DNA from 4 places in the Streptomyces sp. NPDC052114 genome. Region 1 is predicted to be linked to each of the others. Evidence: riboswitches for the same ligand, from Rfam matches in the RefSeq annotation. Region 1 holds a riboswitch; each other region holds the start of a gene.

The links. Region 1 has a riboswitch for cobalamin ahead of AB0L89_RS31065 (CoA-acylating methylmalonate-semialdehyde dehydrogenase). Riboswitches for the same ligand answer to the same signal wherever they lie in the genome.
Region 2: linked by a shared signal. The riboswitch ahead of AB0L89_RS28735 (CbtB-domain containing protein) and the one ahead of AB0L89_RS31065 (CoA-acylating methylmalonate-semialdehyde dehydrogenase) in region 1 are both predicted to bind cobalamin.
Region 3: linked by a shared signal. The riboswitch ahead of AB0L89_RS35240 (ABC transporter substrate-binding protein) and the one ahead of AB0L89_RS31065 (CoA-acylating methylmalonate-semialdehyde dehydrogenase) in region 1 are both predicted to bind cobalamin.
Region 4: linked by a shared signal. The riboswitch ahead of AB0L89_RS40595 (hypothetical protein) and the one ahead of AB0L89_RS31065 (CoA-acylating methylmalonate-semialdehyde dehydrogenase) in region 1 are both predicted to bind cobalamin.

Annotation. Positions count from the first base shown of each region.
Region 1 covers NZ_JBFAWC010000016.1:135,583-141,278, forward strand. Annotated here, with positions in the region: gene mmsB (3-hydroxyisobutyrate dehydrogenase) at 1-764, opposite strand, end outside; gene AB0L89_RS31055 (enoyl-CoA hydratase/isomerase family protein) at 758-1,834, opposite strand; gene AB0L89_RS31060 (acyl-CoA dehydrogenase family protein) at 1,831-2,985, opposite strand; gene AB0L89_RS31065 (CoA-acylating methylmalonate-semialdehyde dehydrogenase) at 2,991-4,490, opposite strand; cobalamin riboswitch at 4,702-4,882, opposite strand; cobalamin riboswitch at 4,973-5,206, shown strand; gene metE (5-methyltetrahydropteroyltriglutamate--homocysteine S-methyltransferase) at 5,368-5,696, shown strand, end outside.
Region 2 covers NZ_JBFAWC010000014.1:109,040-114,735, reverse strand. Annotated here, with positions in the region: gene AB0L89_RS28755 (DUF5954 family protein) at 1-188, shown strand, start outside; gene AB0L89_RS28750 (Tat pathway signal sequence domain protein) at 219-1,055, opposite strand; gene AB0L89_RS28745 (GNAT family N-acetyltransferase) at 1,339-2,142, shown strand; gene AB0L89_RS28740 (SH3 domain-containing protein) at 2,202-2,564, shown strand; cobalamin riboswitch at 2,590-2,725, shown strand; gene AB0L89_RS28735 (CbtB-domain containing protein) at 2,764-2,985, shown strand; gene AB0L89_RS28730 (CbtA family protein) at 3,008-3,769, shown strand; gene AB0L89_RS28725 (hypothetical protein) at 3,869-4,159, shown strand; gene AB0L89_RS28720 (histidine phosphatase family protein) at 4,214-4,795, opposite strand; gene AB0L89_RS28715 (short-chain fatty acyl-CoA regulator family protein) at 4,857-5,696, opposite strand, start outside.
Region 3 covers NZ_JBFAWC010000022.1:66,831-72,526, forward strand. Annotated here, with positions in the region: gene AB0L89_RS35230 (ABC transporter ATP-binding protein) at 1-266, opposite strand, end outside; gene AB0L89_RS35235 (iron ABC transporter permease) at 263-1,267, opposite strand; gene AB0L89_RS35240 (ABC transporter substrate-binding protein) at 1,372-2,343, opposite strand; cobalamin riboswitch at 2,386-2,548, opposite strand; gene AB0L89_RS35245 (M67 family metallopeptidase) at 2,512-2,934, opposite strand; gene AB0L89_RS35250 (amino acid permease) at 3,034-4,527, opposite strand; gene AB0L89_RS35255 (DUF2017 domain-containing protein) at 4,869-5,471, opposite strand; gene clpS (ATP-dependent Clp protease adapter ClpS) at 5,590-5,696, opposite strand, start outside.
Region 4 covers NZ_JBFAWC010000037.1:6,802-12,497, reverse strand. Annotated here, with positions in the region: gene AB0L89_RS40610 (energy-coupling factor ABC transporter substrate-binding protein) at 1-129, shown strand, start outside; gene cbiQ (cobalt ECF transporter T component CbiQ) at 136-885, shown strand; gene AB0L89_RS40600 (ATP-binding cassette domain-containing protein) at 882-1,766, shown strand; cobalamin riboswitch at 1,816-1,961, shown strand; gene AB0L89_RS40595 (hypothetical protein) at 2,106-3,125, shown strand; gene AB0L89_RS40590 (CbiQ family ECF transporter T component) at 3,122-4,267, shown strand; gene AB0L89_RS40585 (ATP-binding cassette domain-containing protein) at 4,264-5,696, shown strand, end outside.

The DNA.
Region 1 (5,696 bases):
GCGAAGCCGGGGCGGTAGTCGCGGTTGGCGGGGCTCGTGGGGACGGGGCCCGGCACGGGACAGTTGGAGGTGAGCGCCCAACACTGCCCGGACGCGGTGGAGGCCACGTCGAACAGTGCCTGCGCGGACAGGCCGAGGCTCTCGCCGAGGACGAAGGCCTCGCTGACGGCGACCATGGAGATGCCGAGGATCATGTTGTTGCAGATCTTCGCCGCCTGACCGGCCCCGGCGGTCCCGCAGTGCACGGCCTTCTTCCCCATGACGGCGAGCAGGGGCTCCGCCTCGGCGAACTCGGCCGTGCCGCCGCCCGCCATGAAGGTGAGCGTGCCCGCCTCGGCGCCCACCACCCCGCCGGAGACCGGGGCGTCCAGGGCGCGGTGACCGGCGGCGCCCGCGGCCTCGTGGGCGAGCCTGGCGTCGGCGACGTCGATGGTGGAGCAGTCGACGAACAGCGTGCCGGGGGCGGCCGCGGCGAGCAGCCCCTCGTCTCGGTAGAGCGCGAGGACGTGCCGACCCGCGGGGAGCATCGTGATCACCACGTCGGCCCCGGCGGCGGCCTCGGCGGCCGAGGCGGCGGGGACGACTCCGCCCTTCTCCGCGGCGGTCAGCGCTTCCGCGGACAGGTCGTGCCCGAGGACGCGGTGGCCGGCCGCGGCGAGGTTCGCGGCCATCGGCCCGCCCATGTGGCCGAGGCCGATGAACGCGATGGTGCGGTGCGCGGCGCCCGTGGCCTCCGCCGTGGTGTCGTCGGTCGTGCTCACCATGCCTCCTCTTCTCCCGCGCGGCCCGCGGCCAGCCCGAGTTCCCGGTCGCCGAGCGGCGCGAACCAGCGGTCGACGTCACGGTCGGCGACCTCGGCGAACGTGCCGGGGTTCCAGCGCGGCGCGCGGTCCTTGTCGATGACCTGGGCGCGGATGCCCTCGACCAGGTCGGGGGCGGCCAGGGCCGCGCAGGACACGCGGTACTCCTGGTCCAACACCGCTTCCAGCGACGCCAGTTGTCTTGCCCGGCGGATCGCGGCCAGCGTCACCTTGAGCGCGAGAGGAGACCGGGAGAACAGCGCCTCGGCGGCCTCCTTCGCCGCGCGCGAGCCGTCCGCGAGGAGCCGGGCGATGATCTCCTCGATCGATCCGGCGGCATAGCAGTGGTCGATCCAGGACCGTTCGTCGGCGAGCGGTCCTGGCGGCGCGTCCTGGACGTGCCGCGCGAGCACGTCGTGCACGGGCGCCCCGGCGAGGTCGGCGAGCAGGCCGGGCAGCGAGGACGACGGCACGAAGTGGTCGGCGAGCCCGCATCTGAGCGCGTCACCGGCCGTCACCTGCGCACCCGTCAGGGCCAGATGGGTGCCGATCTCGCCGGGCGCGAGGCCCAGGAGGTAGGTGCCGCCGACGTCGGGGACGAAGCCGATGCCGGTCTCGGGCATGGCCACGCGCGAGCGTTCGGTGACCACGCGGACGCTGCCGTGCGCCGAGATGCCGACGCCGCCGCCCATGACGACTCCGTCCATGACGGCGACGTACGGCTTGGGATAGCGGGCGATGCGGGCGTCGAGACGATACTCGTCGCGCCAGAAGGCGCGCGTCGCCTCACCGCCGCCCGCGGTGATGTCGCCGTGGATGGACCTGATGTCACCGCCCGCGCACAGGCCGCGCTCCCCCGCGCCGGTGAGGACGACGGTCTCGACGGCGGGGTCGTCCTCCCAGGCGGTCAGCGCCTCGTCGATGCGGCGCACCATGGTGTGGGTGAGGGCGTTGAGGGCCTGGGGACGATTGAGGGTGATGCGGGCCGCGCGGCCCTCGACATGGAGGAGGACGGGGTCGTCGGCCATGGTCATCGGACGGCCTCGGTCAGGCCGCGGGCCACGATCAGGCGCATGATCTCGTTCGTTCCTTCCAGGATCTGGTGGACCCGCAGGTCCCGGACGATCTTCTCGATGCCGTACTCGCTCAAGTAGCCGTAGCCGCCGTGGAGTTGCAGGGCGCGGTCGGCGACGGAGTAGCCGGTGTCGGTGGCGAACCTCTTGGCCATGGCGCACAGCTGCGGGGCCCGGGGGTCGTCCCGGTCGAGGGCATCGGCGGCCTGACGCACCAGCGCGCGGGCGGCGGACAGTTCGGTGGCCATGTCGGCGAGCCGGAACCGCAGCGCCTGCGCGTCCAGGAGCGGCGCGCCGAATGCCTCGCGGTCGGCGAGGTAGGAGACGCTGCGGTGCAGGGCGCTCTGCGCGCCGCCGAGCGAGCAGGCGGCGATGCCGAGGCGGCCGCCGTTGAGGCCGTTCATGGCGATGCGGAAGCCCTCGCCCTCCGCGCCGAGACGGCGGTCGGCGGGGACGCGCACGCCGTCGAGGAGCACTTGGCGGGTGGGCTGGGCGTTCCAGCCCATCTTGCGTTCGTCGGCACCGAAGGAGAGGCCGGGGTCGTCCCGTTCGACGACGAACGCGGTGACGCCGCCGGGCCCGTCCTCGCCGGTGCGGGCCATGACCACGTAGACGTGCGAGGCGCCCGCCCCGGAGATGAACTGTTTGACGCCGGTGAGGACGTAGTGGTCGCCGTCGCGTTCCGCGCGGGTGCGCAGGGCCGCCGCGTCGGATCCGGCGCCGGGCTCGGTGAGGCAGTAACTGCCCAGCGTCTCGGCCGCGCACAGGCCGGGCAGCCAGCGGGCGCGCTGGCCCTCGTCGCCGTAGCGGTCGATCATCCAGGCGACCATGTTGTGGATGGAGAGGTATCCGGCGATGGAGGGGCAGCCGGTGGCCAGGGCCTCGAAGACGAGGGTGCCGTCGGTGCGGCCGAGGCCGGAGCCGCCGTGCTCCTCACGGACGTAGACGCCGCCGAGGCCGAGCGCCGCGGCCTTGCGCAGCACGTCCACGGGGAAGTGCTTGTCGCGGTCCCAGGCGACGGCGTGCGGGGCGAGGTGTTCCTCGGCGAAGTCCAGGGTGACCTCGGCGAGGGCGAGTTGGTCCTTGGTGAGGGTGCCGGTGAGCGATGTCATCGCGGTCATCCCATCGTCGGGATGGTGAAGTTCGCGCCTTCCCTGGCTCCGGCGGGCCAGCGCGAGGTGACGGTCTTGGTGCGGGTGCAGAAGCGGACGGCGTCGGGGCCGTGCTGGTTGAGGTCGCCGAAGCCGGACCGCTTCCAGCCGCCGAAGGTGTGGTACGCGACCGGGACCGGGATGGGGACGTTGACCCCGACCATGCCGGCGCCGACGCGCCGCGAGAAGTCGCGTGCGGTGTCGCCGTCCCTGGTGAAGATCGCGACGCCGTTGCCGTAGGGGTGCTCGGTGGGCAGGCGCAGCGCGCTCTCGTAGTCCGCCGCGCGGGCCACGCACAGCACCGGCCCGAAGATCTCCTCCCGGTAGATCCGCATGCGCGGCGAGACCCGGTCGAAGAGGGTGGCCCCGGCGAAGAAGCCGTTCTCGTGTCCTTCCAGGGTGAAGTCACGTCCGTCGACGACGAGTTCGGCGCCTTCGTTGACCCCGATGTCGACGTAGCGGCGGACGCGGTCGAGCGCCTCGCGGCTCACCAGCGGGCCGAAGTCGGCCTCGGGGTCGTCGGAGCGGCCGATGCGCAGGTCGGCCACGCGTTCCTTGAGGCGGGCGACGAGTGCGTCACCGGTCTCCTCCCCCACCGGGACGGCGACCGAGATGGCCATGCAGCGCTCGCCCGCGGAGCCGTACCCGGCGCCGATCAGGGCGTCCACGGCCTGGTCGAGGTCGGCGTCCGGCATAACGATCATGTGGTTCTTGGCGCCGCCGAAGCACTGGGCGCGCTTGCCCTGCGCGGCGGCGGTGGCGTAGATGTGCGCGGCGATCGGGGTGGAGCCGACGAAGCCGAGCGCCTGGACGCGCGGGTCCTCCAGGAGGGTGTCCACGGCTTCCTTGCCGCCGTTGACGACGTTCAGGACGCCGGGCGGCAGGCCCGCCTCCAGGAACAGTTCGGCGAGCCTGAGCGGTACGGACGGCGCGCGCTCGGACGGCTTGAGGACGAAGGAGTTGCCGCAGGCGAGCGCGGGCGCCAGCTGCCACAGCGGGATCATCGCGGGGAAGTTGAACGGGGTGATCCCGGCCATGACGCCGAGGGGTACGCGCAAGGAGTACACGTCGATGCCGGTGCCCGCGTTGTCGGTGAACTCGCCCTTCAGCAGATGCGGGATGCCCGCGGCGAACTCGACGACCTCCAGGCCGCGTTGCAGGTCGCCGTGGGCGTCGGCGACGGTCTTGCCGTGCTCGCCGGACAGGAGCCGGGCCAGCGAGTCCCGCTCGCCCTCGACGAGTTGGAGGAAGCGCAGCAGGACGCGGGCGCGCCGCTGCGGGTTCCACTCGCCCCACGCGCGCTGCGCCTCCTCGGCGTCGGCGATCGCCTCGGCCGTCTCCGCGCGGCCGGCCAGCGGCACCTGGGCCTGCACGGAGCCGGAGTTGGGGTCGTACACGTCGGCGTAGAGCCCCGAGGCCCCGCGCACGTGCTTGCCGGAGATGAGATGGGTCAGTTCACGGACCATGGGAGCCTGCTCTCGTCAGGTGGGATCCGGGGATGGCACGGCAGACCGCCGACAGCGCCCGTCGGGGGGCGTGGCCGGGGCAGCCGTGGGACGCGAAGGCCTAGGGGCCGTCGGGGAGTTGAGCGCGGGCGGGGACCGCCGCGCGCTCCGCCGGATCACCTGGGTCGTGGGTACGGACCGGTGCCATGCGTGTCTGCTCCATCCTCGTGGACAACACGGAACACCCCGCGGCCGGTATCCTGACTCCCGGATCAACGCGCGTTCTCCCGCCTTCCCGACGGGACTTGTCCGTCAGTGGCGTATCGCTCGGCGAGAACGCACTCCCCGGTCACAGTGGCGGGACCGCGCCGGATTCACACCGGCTTCCCTGCACCGCGGGCTCTGCTCACGAACATATAGTTGGACGTCCTAGTAAGTCCACCCCACCCTCCCCGGCACCGGGTCGACATCCGCGGGCCACCTGCGTGACCTTCGGCGGGTATACGCTGACCACTGCAGCTGGTTCGCCCTGCCCGCCAGGCAGGCGCGTCGCAAGAGGGAACCCGGTGGGAATCCGGGACTGCCCCGCAGCGGTGAGCGGGAACGACCGCCGTCACACGCACTGGGACCGGAGAGCCGGTCCTGGGAAGCGACGGCCAGTAGGTGTCCGCGCCTTCTCACGAAGGCGGTGGACGGGCCCGCGAGTCCGAAGACCTGCCCGTTGCCCGTGCGCGACCGATCGCGCACGGAGATCTCGGTGACCTCGAGGGCGGGTCGGCGTACACATCAGGCGGACGACCGCGCGCACGGCGCCGGTCCGCTCCTCCCGATGCGTCACACCCTTCGCGCCCCCGTCGCCGCCGGGATCGGCACCGACACGCTCGCGAAGGAGAGTTCCGTGACATCCAAGTCCGCAGCCGCGGCAGTGCACGCCACCGTGTACGGCTACCCCCGCCAGGGCCAGAACCGCGAACTGAAGAAGGCCGTCGAGGGCTACTGGAAGGGCCGGGTCACCGCCCAGGAGCTGCGGGAGACCGCCGCGACGCTGCGCCGGACCGCCTGGCGCCACCTCGCCGACGCCGGCCTCCACGAGGTGCCGACCGGCGACTTCTCGTACTACGACCACGTCCTGGACACCAGCGTGATGGTCGGCGCCGTCCCCGCCCGGCACCGCGACGCCGTCACCGCCGACGCCCTGGACGGGTACTTCGCGATGGCCCGCGGCAC
Region 2 (5,696 bases), on a different contig from region 1:
GCTTCAAGGCCGCGGGGCGCGCCAACGAAGTACGCGTGGGCAAGCGCCTGTTCCGTATCTGCCGCATCCAGCGCCTGGTCCGCCTGGGCCCCGACGGTCCGGAGCCGCCCCGCCCCAGTGACCAGGACACATACGGCCCGACGAAGATGCACCCGACCATGGACGAGGACGGCACCATTCACCAGTGAGGCCGATCCGTCCGGCCCCGCGCGGTCAGCTCAGGCGAGCTGATAGGCGCGGAGCCCGGTGAGGAGCAGGTGACAGTCCTTGAGCGAGCCCGAACTGTCGCCCAGGGAACGGTAGATGCCCCACTTGGGCCGGACCCGGTCGGCGAGGAAGGTGTCGACCCCGGACTTCGACTCGTCGATCACCGTGCTGCCGCCGCTCTTGAGGATCCAGCGTACGGAGCCCGACGACGCGTCACCGATCGTGATCCGGAAATCGACGTCGGTCCACTTGTCGTGCAGCGGCGACAGCGCGGTGCGGCCGACGAGCGTGTCCGAGCCGAACACCTTCAGCTCGATGGTCTGCACCCCGTCCACCCGCCGCAGCGACTGCACGACGATCGGTGACGTGCCCTGGCCCGGCTGCTTCATCTGCATGATGTGCGTGAACGTGCTGGTCGCCCGCAGGGACTGAGGGATGTACATGGAGTACGTCAGCCGCCAGGTCTGGCCCGGCAGCCAGCGCAGGAAGGAGTCGCCGTCGCGGCACCCGGTGACCTCCTGCCGCTGCCGGTCGCCCGCGGTGTCCCGGTCCACCGTGTGCATCGTGAAGCGCCAGTTGTCACCGTCGGTGCGGATGTGCGGCTTCGCCGCGGGATGGGAGTTCGCACGGTCGTCCTCGACGGTCTCCCAGGCCCGCATGCCGTCGCCGCGGGCGGTCGGCGACCAGCGCAGCCGCCATTCGGCGGCGGGCGCGGCGGGTGCGGTGATGCCGGAGAGGGCCGAGGCGGTCCCGGGAAGCGCGGCCGCCGCCGCGCCGCCGAGCGCCGCGCCCAGAAGTCCTCTGCGGGACGCGCCCCTTTGCTGCGTACCGCCCTGGAATCCACTCATCTCCCGCTGCCTCCTCATGGCTGGCTGGTCCTTCATGACGCGTGCCGCCGCTCACGCTCGTGTGTTCACGTGAATGAACGGTGTTCGCAAGTGTGGTACAGAGTCCCGTCATGACCGTGCATCGTCAATGGGGCGGAGCGAGGTGTGGTGGGGCGGGTGGGGCGGTATCGAGTCAATTCCGTTGCGGTGCGGGCACGGTGGCGCACGATGCGGACAGTGCGGCGTCGTACGTGAGGGACACTTCAGGATCAATCCCCGAATCGCCGTACCCTCAGGAGGTCCCATGACCGATCGCACGGAATCGATCGAATCGATGGAGCAGCTGGCCGCGGGCTGGCGCACCCTGGTGCTCGACCGCGACGCGGACGCGGACGTGCGGGACCTGCCGGGCATCGCCGTGCGCTGGGCCGACTGCCGGTTCGCCTTCTGGAACTGCCTCACGCTGACCGATGTCGACGCGGGCCCGGAACTCGTCGAGGAGCGCCTGCGCCGGGCCGCGGACATCATGCGCGCGAAGCGGCACCCCGGATTCCTCTGGCTCTTCGAGGGCCTCCTCGGCGACGAGGCGCGGGAGCAGTTGGAGGCGGCGGCCGACAAGGCGGGCCTCGCGTACGCCTTTCCCGGCACCGGCATGGCAGGGGACTTCCTGCCGATCCCCGACCCGGTCCACCCCGACCTGACGTTCGAGCGGGTGACCACCGACGACCAGCTGCGGGCGTACGCGGATCTGAACTCGCGCGCCTACGGCTTCCCGCTGGAGGACGGCCGTGACGGGCTCCTCGGGTCGGCCCTGTGGAAGGAAGGCGTGCACGCCTATCTGGGTGTACGGGACGGCGTCCCCGTGACCTGTGCCGCCACCGTCGAGACGGACGGCCGCCTCTTCGTCGTGCTCGTCGCCACGGACCCGGAGTGGGAACGACGGGGCTACGGCGAGGCGGTGACCCGCAAGGCGCTCCACGAGGGTGCCCGCGCCACGGGTCTGACCCGCGCCACCCTGCACGCGACGGCGGCGGGCGCGCCGGTGTATCCGCGGATCGGCTTCCGGCCAAACTCGCCGGTGCACTTCTACACGCTGAAGAGCGACTGACGAGCCACGGAAGCGCGACTCAAGGATCACGGTGATGGACCGGGCGCCTGGAGGACCCCATGACGAGTACGCGGCCCACCAAGCAGGTGACGGCACGGTCGTCCCACGAGATTCCCGCACGCGAACCGCTCCGCCTCGCCGCGGGTGACCGCGTCGAGGCCGGCGAACGCAGCCCCGACTGGCCGGAGTTCGTCTTCGTGACCGCCGCCCACGGAACGGGCTGGGTCCCGGCCCGGCACCTCTCGGGCCCGTCCGGATCGGTGCGCGTCGAGATCCCGTACGACACGACGGAACTGCCCACGGCCGCGGGGGACACCCTGGAGGTGGTCGCCGAGGACCGTGCGAGCGGCTGGCTGTGGTGCCGGAACTCCGACGGGCGGGAAGGGTGGGTGCCGGTCAGCAGCCTGATGACCGACCGGTGAGGGGCCGCCCCCTCTTGGCCATGAACGCGACACACGGTAACGTCGTGCTGTTGTCGACGACGGTCGGCGGAAGCCGGTGGGAATCCGGCGCGGTCGCGCCACTGTGTGCGAGGGCCTTCGGGCCCTCGTGAGCCAGACCCGTGACGGTCGTCCTGTGCACCACCGAGATGGGACGCGAATTCCCAGAGGAGGCTCCGCCATGGCGCAGCACGTCGCCCCGCCGACCGCCACCACCCCTGTCGTGCCGGACAGGCTGCCGTTGAAGGTGATCGCTCCCTGGGCGGTCTTCTTCGGGATCCTGATGCTGGTCCTGTTGTACTTCGTCGGCGCCGAGCAGGGCGCCGTCTCCGTGTTCAGCGGCGCGGAGGTCCATGAGTGGGTCCACGACGCCCGCCATCTGCTCGGCTTCCCCTGCCACTGAGCCGGAGGAACGCCGCGCGCTCATGAACTCCGCCACCGTACGCAATCTGCTCGTTCGGGGCATGCTCGCCGGCCTGGGGGCCGGCGTGCTCGCCCTCGTGATCTCCTACTGGCTCGGCGAGCCGAACGTCGACGCCGCCATCGGCTTCGAGGAGGCCCACGCCGCCCACTCCCACGGCGACGAGGTCGAACTCGTCTCGCGGAGCCTGCAGTCCACGGCCGGTCTCGCCACCGGCATCCTCGTCTACGGCGTGGCCTTCGGGGGCATCGCCGCGCTCGCCTTCTGTTTCGCCCTCGGGCGGGTGGGCCGCTTCGGCCCGCGCGCCACGGCGCTGCTGCTGTCCGGATGCGCCCTTCTTGCGGTGTACGTCGTGCCGTTCCTGAAGTACCCGGCCAATCCGCCCGCCGTCGGCAACCCCGACACCATCGGCAAGCGGACGACCCTGTACTTCCTGATGATCGTGCTCAGCGTGCTCCTCGCGATCGGTGCCACCATCCTCGGCAAGCGGCTCGCGCCACGGATCGGCACCTGGTACGCGACGGTGGCGGCCGTGCTCGGCTTCGCCGTCGCGGTCGGTATCGCGTTCGCCGTCCTGCCGGTGATCAACGACGTGCCGGGGAACTTCCCGGCCGCGCTCCTGTGGCGGTTCCGGCTCTCCGCCCTCGCCACGCAGATCGTGCTGTGGGGCGGATTCGGCCTGATCTTCGGTGAGTTGGCGCAGCGTCTGCTGCGGCCGGGGTCCGCGGACGTCGCCTCCGGACAGGCGGTGTCCACCGGGCGGTGACCCGGTCGACCCCAGCGGCGAGTGAGGGCCCACGGAACCTTCCGGGGGCCCTCTCGCGTTACACCGGGACCATGGACCGGCGTCGAGCAGAGGAGCCGAGTGAGCAGACGACTTCAGCCGCGCCACATCGTTCTCGGCGGCCGTGACGCGGTCGCCCTGACTCCTGAGGAGTACGACCAACTCGTCGCGAGCCGACGGCAGATCGGCGGACAGAGCGCGAAGGTCCGCGTCCTCGCCCAGCAGGCCAAGCGGATCGAAGGCCTGCTGCGCGACCTGGAGGAGCTGACCGGGGAGTGCACCGAGGCGGCATGCGCCGCCGTCACCGAGGCCGACTGCCCGCGCTGTGCCCTCGCGGCGCTGCTGCGGCGCTTCCGTGAGGGCCGGTACTGAGCGGCGGGGCCGCGGGGGGCCGGGCGGCGCACCGAGCCGAAGGGCGCACCCGGCTCATGCCGGGGGCAGCGGTCTGCCGAGCCGTACGTTCCAGCGGCCGCTCCGGCCGCTCAGCTCCGTGACCGTCAGCGGTGCCACATCGCAGCGCCAGTACGCGGACGGGGGCGCTCCCAACGCGTGCACCACGGCGGCGCGGACGATCTCCGGCTCCACGACGGCCACCACCGGACCATCACCCGTCGCCGTCGCCGTCGCCGTGAGCCAGCGCTCCACGCGCGTGCACACGTCGACCACGGACTCCCCGCCACCGGCCCCGAAGTCGGGTTCGCCGAGCCACCGGGCCACGTTCTCCGGCTCGTCGGCGCTGACGTCGGCCAAGGTCCTGCCGCGCCACCGTCCCACGTCCGGCCCGGCCAGATCTCCCGGTGCGTCCGCCGCGGCGAGACCAAGGGCGGCGGCCGTCTCGCGGCAGCGCCGGGTGCCGGACGTGACCACCAGGGCGGGCGCCGGCAGTGACCCGGCCGCCGCCTCCGCGGCCGTACGGCCCGAGGCGTCGAGCGGTGACCCGTCGTCGAAACGGGCTTGCCTCAGCGACTCGTTCAGGGCGGGGGAGACGAGCAGGACACGGCGGGTCACGGTGCTCTCCTCGGACGGGGGCAGGGGCAGGGGCAGGGGTGTGCGGGGGCCGGGTGGTGGGTCAACGGGCGCGGCTCTCGACGGGATACGGCACGTACGTCCGCCGGTCGGGGTCGATGGCGAGCCGCCCGCCGGCCGGCGGCCGGGCCCGCTGGGCGCAGTCGCGGCGTTCGCAGATGCGGCAGCCGAGGCCGATCGGTGTGGCGGCGCGGGGATCGTCCGGGGCGAGTCCGGCGGCGTAGACGAGCCGATGGGCGTGGCGCAGTTCGCAGCCGAGCGCCACGGCGAACTCCGCCCGGGGCGCGTGATGCCCGTGGCCGCCGCGGGTGACGGTCCGGGCGATCCAGAAGTGCCGTTTCCCGTCCGGCATTTCGGCGACCTGCGTCAGCACGCGGCCGGGTGCCGAGAACGCCTCGTACACCGTCCACAGGGGACACGTGCCGCCGAGCCGGGAGAAGTGGAAGTCGGTCGCGGACTGCCGTTTGGAGATGTTCCCGGCCCGGTCGACGCGCAGGAAGGAGAAGGGGACGCCCCGTCGCCCGGAGCGTTGCAGGGTGCTCAGCCGGTGGCAGACGGTCTCGAAGCCGACGCCGAAGCGGGCCGACAGCAGTTCGATGTCGTGGCCGCTCTCCTCGGCCGCCGCGTGGAAGGGCGTGTACGGCATGAGCAGTGCGCCCGCGAAGTAGTTCGCGAGGCCGATCCTCGCCAGCTCCACCGCCTCGGAGGAGTGCAACTCGGCTGCTTCGGAAGATAGTTGAGCGAGCAGCGGGTCATGCTCCAGCAGTGCCAGCTGGGTGGCGAGCTGAAAGGCGCGCTGTCCCTCGCTGAGCCAGGCGGACAGGAACAGCAGGCCCGCGTGACGGTCCAGTCGGCGCGCGTCCGTGCCACGGTCGGGGGAGGC
Region 3 (5,696 bases), on a different contig from region 1:
GGCACCGTGGCCAGGCGCCGGGCGCGGGCCTTCGGGGTCATGGTGTGCAGGTCCTCGTCGTCCAGGAGGGCGCGGCCGCGGGTGGGGCGCAGCGTGCCGTAGACGCAGCGCAGCAGCGTGGTCTTGCCGCTGCCGTTGGGGCCGACGACGCCGACGGTCTCGCCGGGGGCGGCGGTGAGGTCGACGCCGTCGACGAGGGCGCGTCCGTCCACTTCGTACGAGAGGTTCTCGGTGCGCAGTGCGCCGGCGGGCTGCGGCCGGGTCATGCCGGGACTCCTTCGGTACGCCGCCGCAGCAGCCAGAGGAAGAACGGGCCGCCGGTCAGCGCGGTCAGCACGCCGACGGGGATGTCCTGCGGGGCGGCGACCGTGCGCGCCGCGAGGTCGGCGACGACCAGGAAGACGGCGCCCATCAGCGCCACGACCGGCAGCAGCGCGCGGTGCGCGGCGCCGACCAGCATGCGGGCGGCGTGCGGCACCATCAGGCCGACGAAGCCGATGGCCCCGCTGTAGGCGACGAGGACGCCGGTCAGGAGCGAGGCGAGGACGAAGACGCCGGCGCGGAAGCGGGCGGTGTCCAGGCCGAGGACGGTGGCGCCCTCCTCGCCCGCGAGCAGCAGGTCGAGGGGGCGGGCCAGGGCGACCAGGAGGGCGGTGCCGAGGACGAGGGCGACGCCGGGCAGGGCGAGCATGTTCCAGCGGGCGCTGCCGAGGCCGCCGAGCGTCCAGTACAGGACTTCCTTGAGGTGGTCGGCGCTGTCGGCGGTGACCAGGATGAGGCTGGTCAGGGCGGTCAGGATGTACGAGACGGCGACCCCGGACAGGATCAGGCGGCCGGTGGCGAATCCCCCGCCGCCGCCCCTGGCCAGGGCGTAGACGAGGACCAGCGAGATCAGCGCGCCCACGAAGGCGGCGGCCGGGATGGTGACGGTGGTCGCGAGGCTCGCGCCGAGGCCGAAGACACCGCCGAGCACGATCGCCACGACCGCGCCGACGGAGGCACCCGAGGAGACGCCGAGCAGGAACGGGTCGGCGAGCGGGTTGCGGACGAGGGCCTGGAGGACGGTGCCGATGACCGCGAGGCCGGCGCCCACGGTCGCCCCGAGGATGATCCTCGGGAGTCTCACGTCCAGCACGATGGTGCGGAACGGGGAGGGTTCCGCCCGTCCCGTGAGGATCTCGACGACCTGGCCCGGGGGGATGCGGACGGAGCCGAGCGCGAGCCCTGCGACCGTCGCTGCCGCGAGGGCTGCGGTGAGGACCGCCAGGACGAAGAGGCGCTGCCCCTTCGACCTCCGTCGATCGCCCTTCGGGCTCGTCCTCGATCGCCGGACGGGCTTGATGTCCCCGGGGTTCGTTGTCTGGGTCCGGATCACAGCTGCGCCGCCAGCTTCCTCACCGCCTCCGGTGCTCGTACGCCTGTCACCGTGTCCGACAGCGGCAGGACCGCGAAGCGCTTGTTCTTGATCGCCGGGACGTCCTGGAGGACCGGGTCGTCGAGGAGGCGCTTCTTCTTCTGGGCGACGCTCGTGGCGCCGTAGTCGAGGATCAGGATGACCTCGGGCCCGCGCTCGACGACCGACTCCCAGGAGGCGTCGCTGAAGGACTTGTCCACGTCGGCGAAGACGTTGCGGCCGCCCGCCCGCTCGATGATGTCGTTGCCGATGCCGCGGCCGCCCGCCGTGAACGCGGTCTTGTCGCCGCTGTCGTAGACGAAGACCTTGGCGGGCTTCTTGCCCTTCGCCTTCTCGGCGGTGGCGGCGAGTTCGCGCTCGGCGCCGCGCACCCACGCGTCGGCGCGGTCGCGCACGCCGAAGGTCGAGCCGACCTCGCGGACCTCGCGGTAGACGTCCTTCATGGAGACGGGGCTCTTGGCGCAGCCCTCGACGTTGAGGCGGGTCTCGATGCCGGACTTGGCGAGCGCGGCGCGGCTGCGGCCGTCGCCCGCGAGGAAGGCGCTGGCGTAACCGCCGTACACGTAGTCGGGGTTGGCGGCGAGCAGCTTCTCGTAGGAGGGGTACTCCTTGGCGAGCACCGGGACCGACTTGTAGGCCTTCGCGTACTGCGGCAGGACCTTGTCGTCGAGGTAGGCGGTACCGGCCATGCGGTCCTTGAGGCCCAGTTCCAGCATCACCTCGGTGGCGTGCTGGTTCATGGTGACGGCGCGCTTGGGGGGTGCGTCGTACGTCGTCCGCACACCGCAGTTGGTGACGGTGTACGGGAATCCGGCGGCCTTGGCCGCGGGCTCGCCGTCGGAGCCTGCGTCGGAGGACGAGCACGCGGCGAGCGGGACGAGCAGGGTGGCCGCGGCGAGCGCGCGTATGCCGGTGTGACGGCGGGACATGGCTGAACTGCCTCCTCCAGGGGATTTCCGCGTCCCCTGCGTTGCGTGGAGAAGGCGGCAGGTCAGTTCCTGACTCCCCCGCCCCGGCGAAGGGGTGGGGTCACAGTGGCGGGACCGTGCCGGGTTCGCACCGGCTTCCTGGCTCCTGCCGCCTCAAGGTTGTCCGGGTCAGTATGCCTGGACGACCTGCACCTCTTCCTCGGTGACCTCGCCCTCGACGATCCGGAAGGAGCGGAACTGGAAGGGGCCCGCGTCGTCGGTGTCGGCCGTGGAGACCAGGACGTAGTGCGCGCCGGGCTCGTTGGCGTACGTGATGTCGGTGCGCGAGGGGTAGGCCTCGGTCGCCGTGTGCGAGTGGTAGACGATCACCGGCTCCTCGTCGCGGTCGTCCATCTCGCGGTACAGCTTGAGCAGGTCACCCGAGTCGAACTCGTAGAACGTGGGCGAGCGCGCGGCGTTCAGCATCGGGATGAACCGCTCGGGGCGGCCGGTGCCCACCGGCCCCGCGACCACGCCGCACGCCTCGTCGGGGTGGTCCTGCCGCGCGTGCGCGACGATCTGGTCGTGGAGCGCCTGGGTGATGGTCAGCATGGCAGCCAGGATAAGCAGAGGGCCCGCACCGTACCGAAGGGTGGTACGGGCGGGCCCGAATGCTGGACAGCGGCCTCTACGGAGAGGTCACGGGGAAGGTCACTTCCGGTCGGCCGGCGCCTCGGCGGCGTCGAGGACGACACCCGTCTTGCGCTTGCTGAACGCGGCGGCCTGCGGGTTGCGGCGCTTGAGGAACAGGTAGGCGACCGTCAGGATCGCGGCCCAGACCGGAGCGGCGTACAGCGAGATCCGCGCGTCCTTGTCGACGCCCATCATCACGATGACCATGCCGATGAAGGCGAGGGCGAACCAGCTGGTGAACGGCGCGCCCGGGGCCCGGAAGGTGGACTGCGGCAGCTCGCCGCGGTCGGCCTTGCGGCGGTAGCGGATCTGGCAGCACAGGATCATGATCCAGGCCCACATACCGGAGATGGTCGCGAAGGAGACGACGTAGTTGAACGCCTCGCCCGGCCACTGGTAGTTGATCCAGACGCCGAACAGCATGAAGCCGGCGGAGACCGTGGTGCCGATGAGCGGCAGGCCGTTCTTCGTGAGCTTCGTGAAGAACTTCGGGCCCTGGCCGTTCATCGCCAGGTCGCGGAGCATGCGGCCGGTGGAGTACATGCCGGAGTTGCAGGAGGAGAGCGCGGCGGTGAGGACCACGAAGTTCACGATCGCGGCGCCGACGCCGAGACCCATCTCCTCGAAGGCCTTCACGAACGGCGAGACGCCGGGCTTGAAGGAGGTCCACGGGACGACCGAGAGGATCATGATGAGCGCGCCGACGTAGAAGACGGCGATGCGCCACGGCACGGTGTTGATGGCCTTGGGCAGGACGGTCTTCGGGTCCTTGGACTCGCCCGCGGTGACGCCGACCAGCTCGACGGCGAGGAAGGCGAACATCACGATCTGCAGGGTCATCAGCGTGGAGCCGATGCCGTTCGGGAAGAAGCCGCCGTCGTTCCACAGGTGGCTGACGGAGGCGGTCTCGCCGGCGTCGGAGAAGCCGATGGTGAGGATGCCGAGGCAGATCAGGATCATGCCGATGATCGCGGTGACCTTGACCATCGAGAACCAGAACTCCAGCTCACCGAAGAGCTTCACGGAGATGAGGTTCGCGCCGTACAGGATGACGGTGAAGACCAGCGCGTACGCCCATTGCGGGAATGAGTCGTGGGTCCAGTACTGCATGTACTGGGCGGCCGCGGTGACTTCGGTGATGCCGGTGACGACCCAGAAGAGCCAGTACGTCCAGCCGGTCACGAATCCGAAGAACGGGCCCATGAATTCCCGCGCGTACTCCGAGAAGGAGCCGGAGACGGGCCGGTACATGAGGAGCTCGCCGAGCGCCCGCATGATGAAGAAGATGACGAGGCCCGCGATGGCGTACGCCAGGATGAGGCTCGGTCCGGCCTTGTGGATGGCCTTGCCCGCGCCGAGGAACAGGCCGGTGCCGATGGCACCGCCGATCGCGATCATCTGGATCTGCCGGGCGCCGAGCCCGCGCTGGTACCCCTCGCCGTCGCCGGACTGGCCGGCGGCGTGCACGGCCTCATTGCCGTCGTGGTGCTCTTCGACCTGCACTGAGGTCATGGTGACGCCTTTCTCCATGCTGATCCGCGCCCGCACATCTGCGTTGTGGCTGCGGATCAGGTCCTGATCCCCCCGGATATGGAATGGAGTGCTACCGGCGGTCTGCCGGCCCGAGCGCCCTCGGCGACATGGGTGGCGTCACCGAGCGGTCGTGAAGATTTATCACGGTGACCAGAGCGAGGGAATGAGCCACTTGTGGCGCAGACCACAGGAAGAAGCGGACAAAATTCCCTTGACGCAATAAACGCGGGCAATGAAGTGACGCGATCGTTATCCGGATTTGAGCATCCGCTGAGCGAACGACCCGCCGGCTGAACAAAAGGTGTCCGTTGCACCCATTTTCAGCCGAGCAACGTCCCCACCAGCGTCTCCTGCAGTCCACCGAGCCACAGGTACGCCATCACCATCGGCTTGCGGGGGTCGGAGTCGGGCAGGCGGAAGAGCAGCTCCGCGTCCTCCTCGTCGGTGACGTCGAGACGCGTGCCGATCGCGAGCCGGAGGTCGTTGAGGGCCCCGAGCCAGTGCCGGGACTCCTCGACCGACAGTTTCAGGACAGCTCCGCCCTCGCCCGAGGACGCCATCGAGTCGAGCGAGCGGATCACGACCAGGGCGTCGTCGCGCTTCTTGGCCCGCAGGTCGTTCTCCGTGAAACGGCGGAACTCGGCCGAATACGCCCGCAGTTCATCCGGGTCGCCGGCGCCCTCCGCGCCCTCCGGGCCGCCGTAGGCGTCGGGCAGCAGGCGCCGCATCACCGGATCGGCGGGCGGCTCGCTCGGCCCCTCCGCGAAGAGCTCCGCGAGCGGGTCGTCGGAGGCCTCGCCCCCGGGGCCCGGACCGATCAGCTCCAGGAGCTGCACGGCGAGGGAACGGATGATCGAGATCTCGACCTCGTCGAGCGCGACGGCGGCGCCGCCCCCGGGAATCGGTTCGAAGTGTCCTGGCATCAGTTGAGTCGCTGCTTCCGGTCCGTCCGCCGCTCGGCGGGCGCTGCTTGGTGGGCGCCGCTCCACGGGGGCCGCCCGGTGAGGGCCGCTCCCCGGGCGGGCGCCGCCCGGTGGGACGCTACTTGCGGTCCTGCTGGAGGGTGGCCCACAGCCCGTACCCGTGCATGGCCTGCACGTCGCGCTCCATCTCCTCGCGCGTGCCGCTGGAGACGACCGCGCGGCCCT
Region 4 (5,696 bases), on a different contig from region 1:
GGCGTCCTCGCGTACTACTTCGGGCTGCGCAGGGGGCGCCGCCAGGGCGCGGAGCGCGCACGGGCCGAGGAAGTGGCGGACCCGGTGAGCGGCGCGGAGAGCACCCGGACCGACTCCGAAAAGGTCTGACCCGGGGTGCTGCCCATCGACGCGGCGGCGCACAGCAGCCACTGGCGCCGCCGCCACCCCGTGGACAAGGCCGTGCTCGGGCTCGGCCTCACCGTCCTCGCGATCTCCCTGCCCCCCTGGCCGGGAGCCGTCCTGGTGCTGACCGCCGCGCTCGCGGTGCTGCTCGGACCGGCGGGCGTGCCGCCGCGCAAGCTCTGGCGCGCCTACCGCGTGCCGCTCGGCTTCTGCGTCACCGGCGCCCTGACCCTGCTCGTCCAGGTGGGCGGCCCCGACGGGTTCGTGACGCTCGCCGACGGCGGTCCCGCGCGGGCCGGCGGGCTGCTGCTGCGCACCTCGGCGGCCTCGCTCGGCGTGCTCCTGTTCGCCTTCACCACACCGATGTCGGACCTGCTGCCGCGCCTGGTCAAGGCGGGCGTGCCCGCACCGGTCGTGGACGTGGCGCTCGTGACGTACCGGATGAGCTTCCTGCTCCTGGACTCCATGAGCCGGATCCGGCAGGCGCAGGCGGCCCGCCTCGGCCACACCACCCGGGCCGCCACCTGGCGCTCCCTCGCCGGGCTCGGCGCCACCGCGTTCGTGCGGGCCTTCGACCGGGCGAGCCGGCTCCAGGCCGGGCTCGCCGGACGCGGCTACGACGGCACCCTGCGGGTGCTCGTGCCCGAGGCCCGGATCTCCCGGCCGTTCGTGGCCGCGAGCGCGGCCCTTCTCGTGGGCCTGGCGGCCCTCACCCTCGTACTGGAAAGGTTCCTGCCATGAGCGAGCCGCGTGCTCTTCGCGAGCCGGGCGCTCCCACGGAGGCGGGCGAGGCGCTGGTCTCCCTGCGCGATGCCTCCTACGCGTACGAGGACGGGCCCACCGTGCTCAGCGGCCTCGACTTCGACGTCGTGGCGGGCCGCGCCCTCGCCCTGCTCGGACGCAACGGCAGCGGCAAGACCACGCTGATGCGGCTGCTCAGCGGCGGGCTGCGGCCGGACCGGGGCGGGCTGACGGTCGACGGCCTCCCGGTGACGTACGACCGCAAGGGGCTGACGCGGCTGCGGACCACCGTCCAGCTGGTCGTGCAGGACCCGGACGACCAGCTGTTCGCCGCCTCGGTCGAACAGGACGTGTCCTTCGGCCCGTTGAACCTCGGCCTGCCCGACGCGGAGGTCCGGGCGCGCGTCGCCGAGGCGCTCGCCGCGCTCGACATCACCGCGCTGGCCGACCGGCCCACCCATCTGCTCTCCTACGGCCAGCGCAAGCGGACCGCCATCGCCGGCGCGGTCGCGATGCGTCCCCGCGTGCTGATCCTCGACGAGCCGACCGCCGGACTCGACCCCGACGGCCAGGAACGCCTCCTGGCGACCCTGGGCCGACTGCGGGAGGCCGGGACCACCGTGGTCATGGCGACCCACGACGTGGACCTCGCCCTGCGCTGGGCCGACGACGCGGCGCTGCTCACGCCCTCGGGGGTATGCGCAGGGCCGGTGGCGCGGATGCTCGCCGAACGGGACCTGCTCGCCCGGGCCGGCCTGACGCTGCCGTGGGGGATCGCCGTCGCGGAGCTCCTGCGGGCGCACGGCCTGCACGACGGTGCGGGCCACGGGCCGCGCACCCCGGAGGAGTTGGCCGCCCTCGCGGCACGCGACGACCAGTGATCATGGTTACAGCGGGAAGGGGTGGCCGGTTCGGGACGCCGGGCGTACTCTTCACCTTGCTTCGTGTGTTGACGAAGTGACAACTGAATGCATGCGCGACTGGGGAAAGCCGGTGAGAATCCGGCGCTGACCTGCAACCGTGAGCGGCGCTCGACGCCGTGAGCCGGATCGCCCGACGCGACATGTGCACTGCTTCTCACTGTCATGGTCTGCAGCGTGGAGCCCTGAGCCCCCGGTTCATCGGCCCCTGCCGCTTCCGCACGGAACGCGCGTCAGGGGTTTGTTGCGCGGCACGGGCATGTCGGGGTCCTGGTGCGGCCCCGGCCCGAAGGACCCGAAATGGCCCGTTCGTTACGCGTGTTCGCCGCTGCCCTCGGCCTGCTCCTGTCCGCCGTCGCGCTCGGCCTCGGCGCGGCACCGGACACCGCGAGCGCCCTGGACACCGGGCGCGGCCGCGCCGGATTCTGCCCGGACGCGAACGGGGTGACCGTGGTCGTCGACTTCCGCGAGCTGGGCGGCACGACCATCGTGCGCTGCGCCGTGGGCAGCCAGGCCAGCGGGCTCGCCGCGCTGAAGGCGGCCGGGATCGACGTGACCGGCACCAACCGGTGGGGCGAGTCCTTCATCTGTCGCCTGGAGGGCAGCCCGGGGCCCGACCGCGAACCGTGCGTCGACACCCCGCCCACCAAGGCGTACTGGTCGTACTGGCACGCCCCCAACGGCGGCGCGTGGACCTACAGCCAGCAGGGCGCGACCTACCGCACCCCGCCGACCGGCAGCTTCGAGGGCTGGTCGTTCTCCCTCGACCGCGAGCAGGACGAGGCACCGTCGCCCAGGGTCGCGCCGAAGCGGCCGCCGGGCTCGGGCTCCGGCTCGGGCGGGACCGGTGGGTCGGGCGGATCGGGGTCCTCGGGCGGAGGCGGTAACTCCGGTGGGGAGCAGGGCGGTTCGCAGGGCGGCGGCGCCGAGGTCGGATCCGGTGGCGCGGGACCCGGAGCGGGGGCCGGACAGGACGGCGCCGCGCGCCCCGGCGATCGGCCCGAGCGGCACCCCTCCGAGGACAAGGACAAGGACGAGAAGAAGAAGGAAAAGAAGAGCAAGAAGGGCGAGGACGGCAAGGACAAGAAGTCCGCGACGCCCGGCCCGTCCGCGTCCGGGTCGCCGAGCCCGGTGATCACGCCCAGCGAGGCCGCCGACTGGACCGGCGGCGACGACAGGCGCACGGTCGAGACCGCCGCGTCCTCCGGCGCGCCGACCGGCACCCTGATCGGCATCGCCGCCGCCGTACTGCTCGCCGCGGGCGCCGGAGCCACGGCCTGGCGCCGCAAGCGGGCGGCGCGCGCGGACGGTTCCGGGTGAGCGCCGCCCTCGGGCACCGCGCGCTGCCGCGCGCGGTGCACCCCGGCGCCTGGTGGCTGTGGGCGCTGGGCATGGCCGCGGCCGCGAGCCGCACCGCCAACCCCGTCCTGCTGGTGATGATCCTCGCCGTCGTGGCCTTCGTCGTGGTGCGCAGGCGCGGTGACGCGCCCTGGGCGCTGGCGTTCCGGATGTACCTGGTGCTCGGCGCGTTCATCGTGACGACACGCGTGGTGTTCCGGATCGTCTTCGGCGGCGGCCAGGGCGACACGGTCCTGTTCACGCTGCCGCAGATCACCCTGCCCGAAGCGGCCGCGGGAATCCGCCTGTTGGGGCCCGTCGCCGCCGAACAGCTCCTCGGCGGGTTCTACGACGGCCTGCGCCTGGCCACCATGGTCATCTGCGTCGGCGCGGCGAACGCCCTGGCCAACCCCAAGCGGATGCTCAAGGCGCTGCCGGGCGCCCTCTACGAGGTCGGCACGTCCGTCGTCGTCACCCTGACCGTCGCGCCACAGCTGGTCGAGAGCGTGCAACGGGTGCGCAGGGCACGGCGGTTGCGCGGCGGCGGCCGGACCAGGGGCGTCCGCGCCCTGCACGGCATCGTCATCCCCGTCCTCGAAGACGCGATGAACCGCTCATTGGCCCTGGCCGCCGCGATGGCCTCGCACGGCTACGGCCACACCGGCAGGATCGCCCCGCGGACCCGGCTGCTCACCGGCACCCTCGTCCTGGGCGGCCTGCTCGGCGTCTGCGCCGGCCTGTACGGAGCGATGGGCGCGAGCACGCCCCCGTACCTGGGAGCGCCGCTGCTCCTGGCCGGACTCGCCCTGGCGGGCTGCGGGTTCGTGCTCGGCGGCCGTCGGGTGCGGCGCAGCGGCTACCGCCCCGACCGCTGGCGGACGGCCGAACTCCTCGTGGCGGCCTGCGGGGTGGCTTCGGCGATCCTGCTCTACGCGGCCTCGCGGACGGACGCCGCGTCGCTGTACCCCTCGCTGCCCCCGCTCGCCTGGCCCGAGGTGGCGGCACTCCCCGCCCTCGCCGTACTGGTCGGTGTCGGGCCCGCGTACCTGGCACCGGAACCTCCCGCGTCGTCCGACCCCGCACCCGATCCGGTGCCCCATCAGCCCCTGGAGGTGACCGCGTGATCGACTTCGACGAGGTCACCTTCCGCTACCCGGACGCCCGGGAACCCGCCCTGCGCGGTGTGGACCTGCACATCGGCGAGGGCGAGCTGTGCCTGGTCACCGGGCGCACCGGCGTGGGCAAGTCCACGCTGCTCGGCGCGGTGAACGGCCTGGTGCCCCGCTTCACCGGCGGCCATCTGCGCGGCCGGGTGGCGGTCGACGGAGTGAGCACGGCGACCGCGGCCCCGCAGGAGTTCGCCGCGCTCGTCGGCGTCGTCGGCCAGGACCCGCTCGCGGGGTTCGTCACCGACACCGTCGAGGAGGAACTGGCCTACTGCATGGAGCAGTTGGCCGTACCGCCGGACGTGATGCGCAAGCGCGTCGAGGAGACCCTCGACCTGCTGGGCATCGCCGCCCTGCGCCGGCGCGCCCTGCGCACCCTGTCCGGCGGACAGCAGCAGCGCGTGGCGATCGGGTCCGTCCTGACCGCGCACCCCAAGGTGCTGGTCCTCGACGAGCCGACCTCGGCGCTCGATCCGACGGCCGCCGAGGAGGTGCTCGCGGCGATCACCCGGCTGGTGCACGACCTCGGCACGACCGTGCTGGTCGCCGAGCACCGCATGGAACGCGTCCTGCAGTACGCGGACCGGCTCGTGCACCTGCCGGGCGACGGGCACGTGGTGGCGGGCGACCCCGCCGACCTGATGCGCGCCTCGGACGTGGCGCCGCCCGTCGTACGCCTGGGCAGGCTGGCCGGCTGGGACCCGCTGCCGCTGTCGGTGCGCGACGCGCGCCGCAAGGCCGCGCCCCTGCGGGAACGGCTCGCGGACCGCACACCACCCCGATCCGACGCGGACCCGGGCGAGGCGGCGCTCACGGGCCGCCGGATCACCGTCGCATACGACCGGACCGTCGCCGTGCGCGAGGTGGACCTGACCCTGGCGCGCGGCCGGGTCACCGCCCTCATGGGCCGCAACGGCTCCGGCAAGTCCTCGCTCCTGTGGGCCCTGCAGGGCTCGGGGCCGCGCCGCTCGGGCACCGTCGAGGTGCGCGGACAGGACCCGGGCGAGCTGTCGGCCCGCAGGGCGCGCGCCCTGGTCGGGCTGGTGCCGCAGACCGCGAGCGACCTCCTCTACCGCGAGACCGTCGACGCCGAGTGCGCCCAGGCCGACGCCGACGCGGACGCCCCCGCGGGCACCGCGCGCACCTTGCTCGACACCTTGGCCCCCGGCATCCCGGGGGAACGCCATCCGCGTGATCTGTCCGAGGGGCAGCAACTCGCCCTCGTGCTCGCCGTGCAGCTCGCCGCCGCCCCCGAGGTCGTCCTCCTCGACGAGCCGACCCGCGGCCTCGACTACCACGCCAAGGAGGCCTTCGCGGGCCTCGTGCGCCGCCTCGCCGACGAGGGCCGTGCGGTCGTGGTGGCGACCCACGACGTCGAGTTCACCGC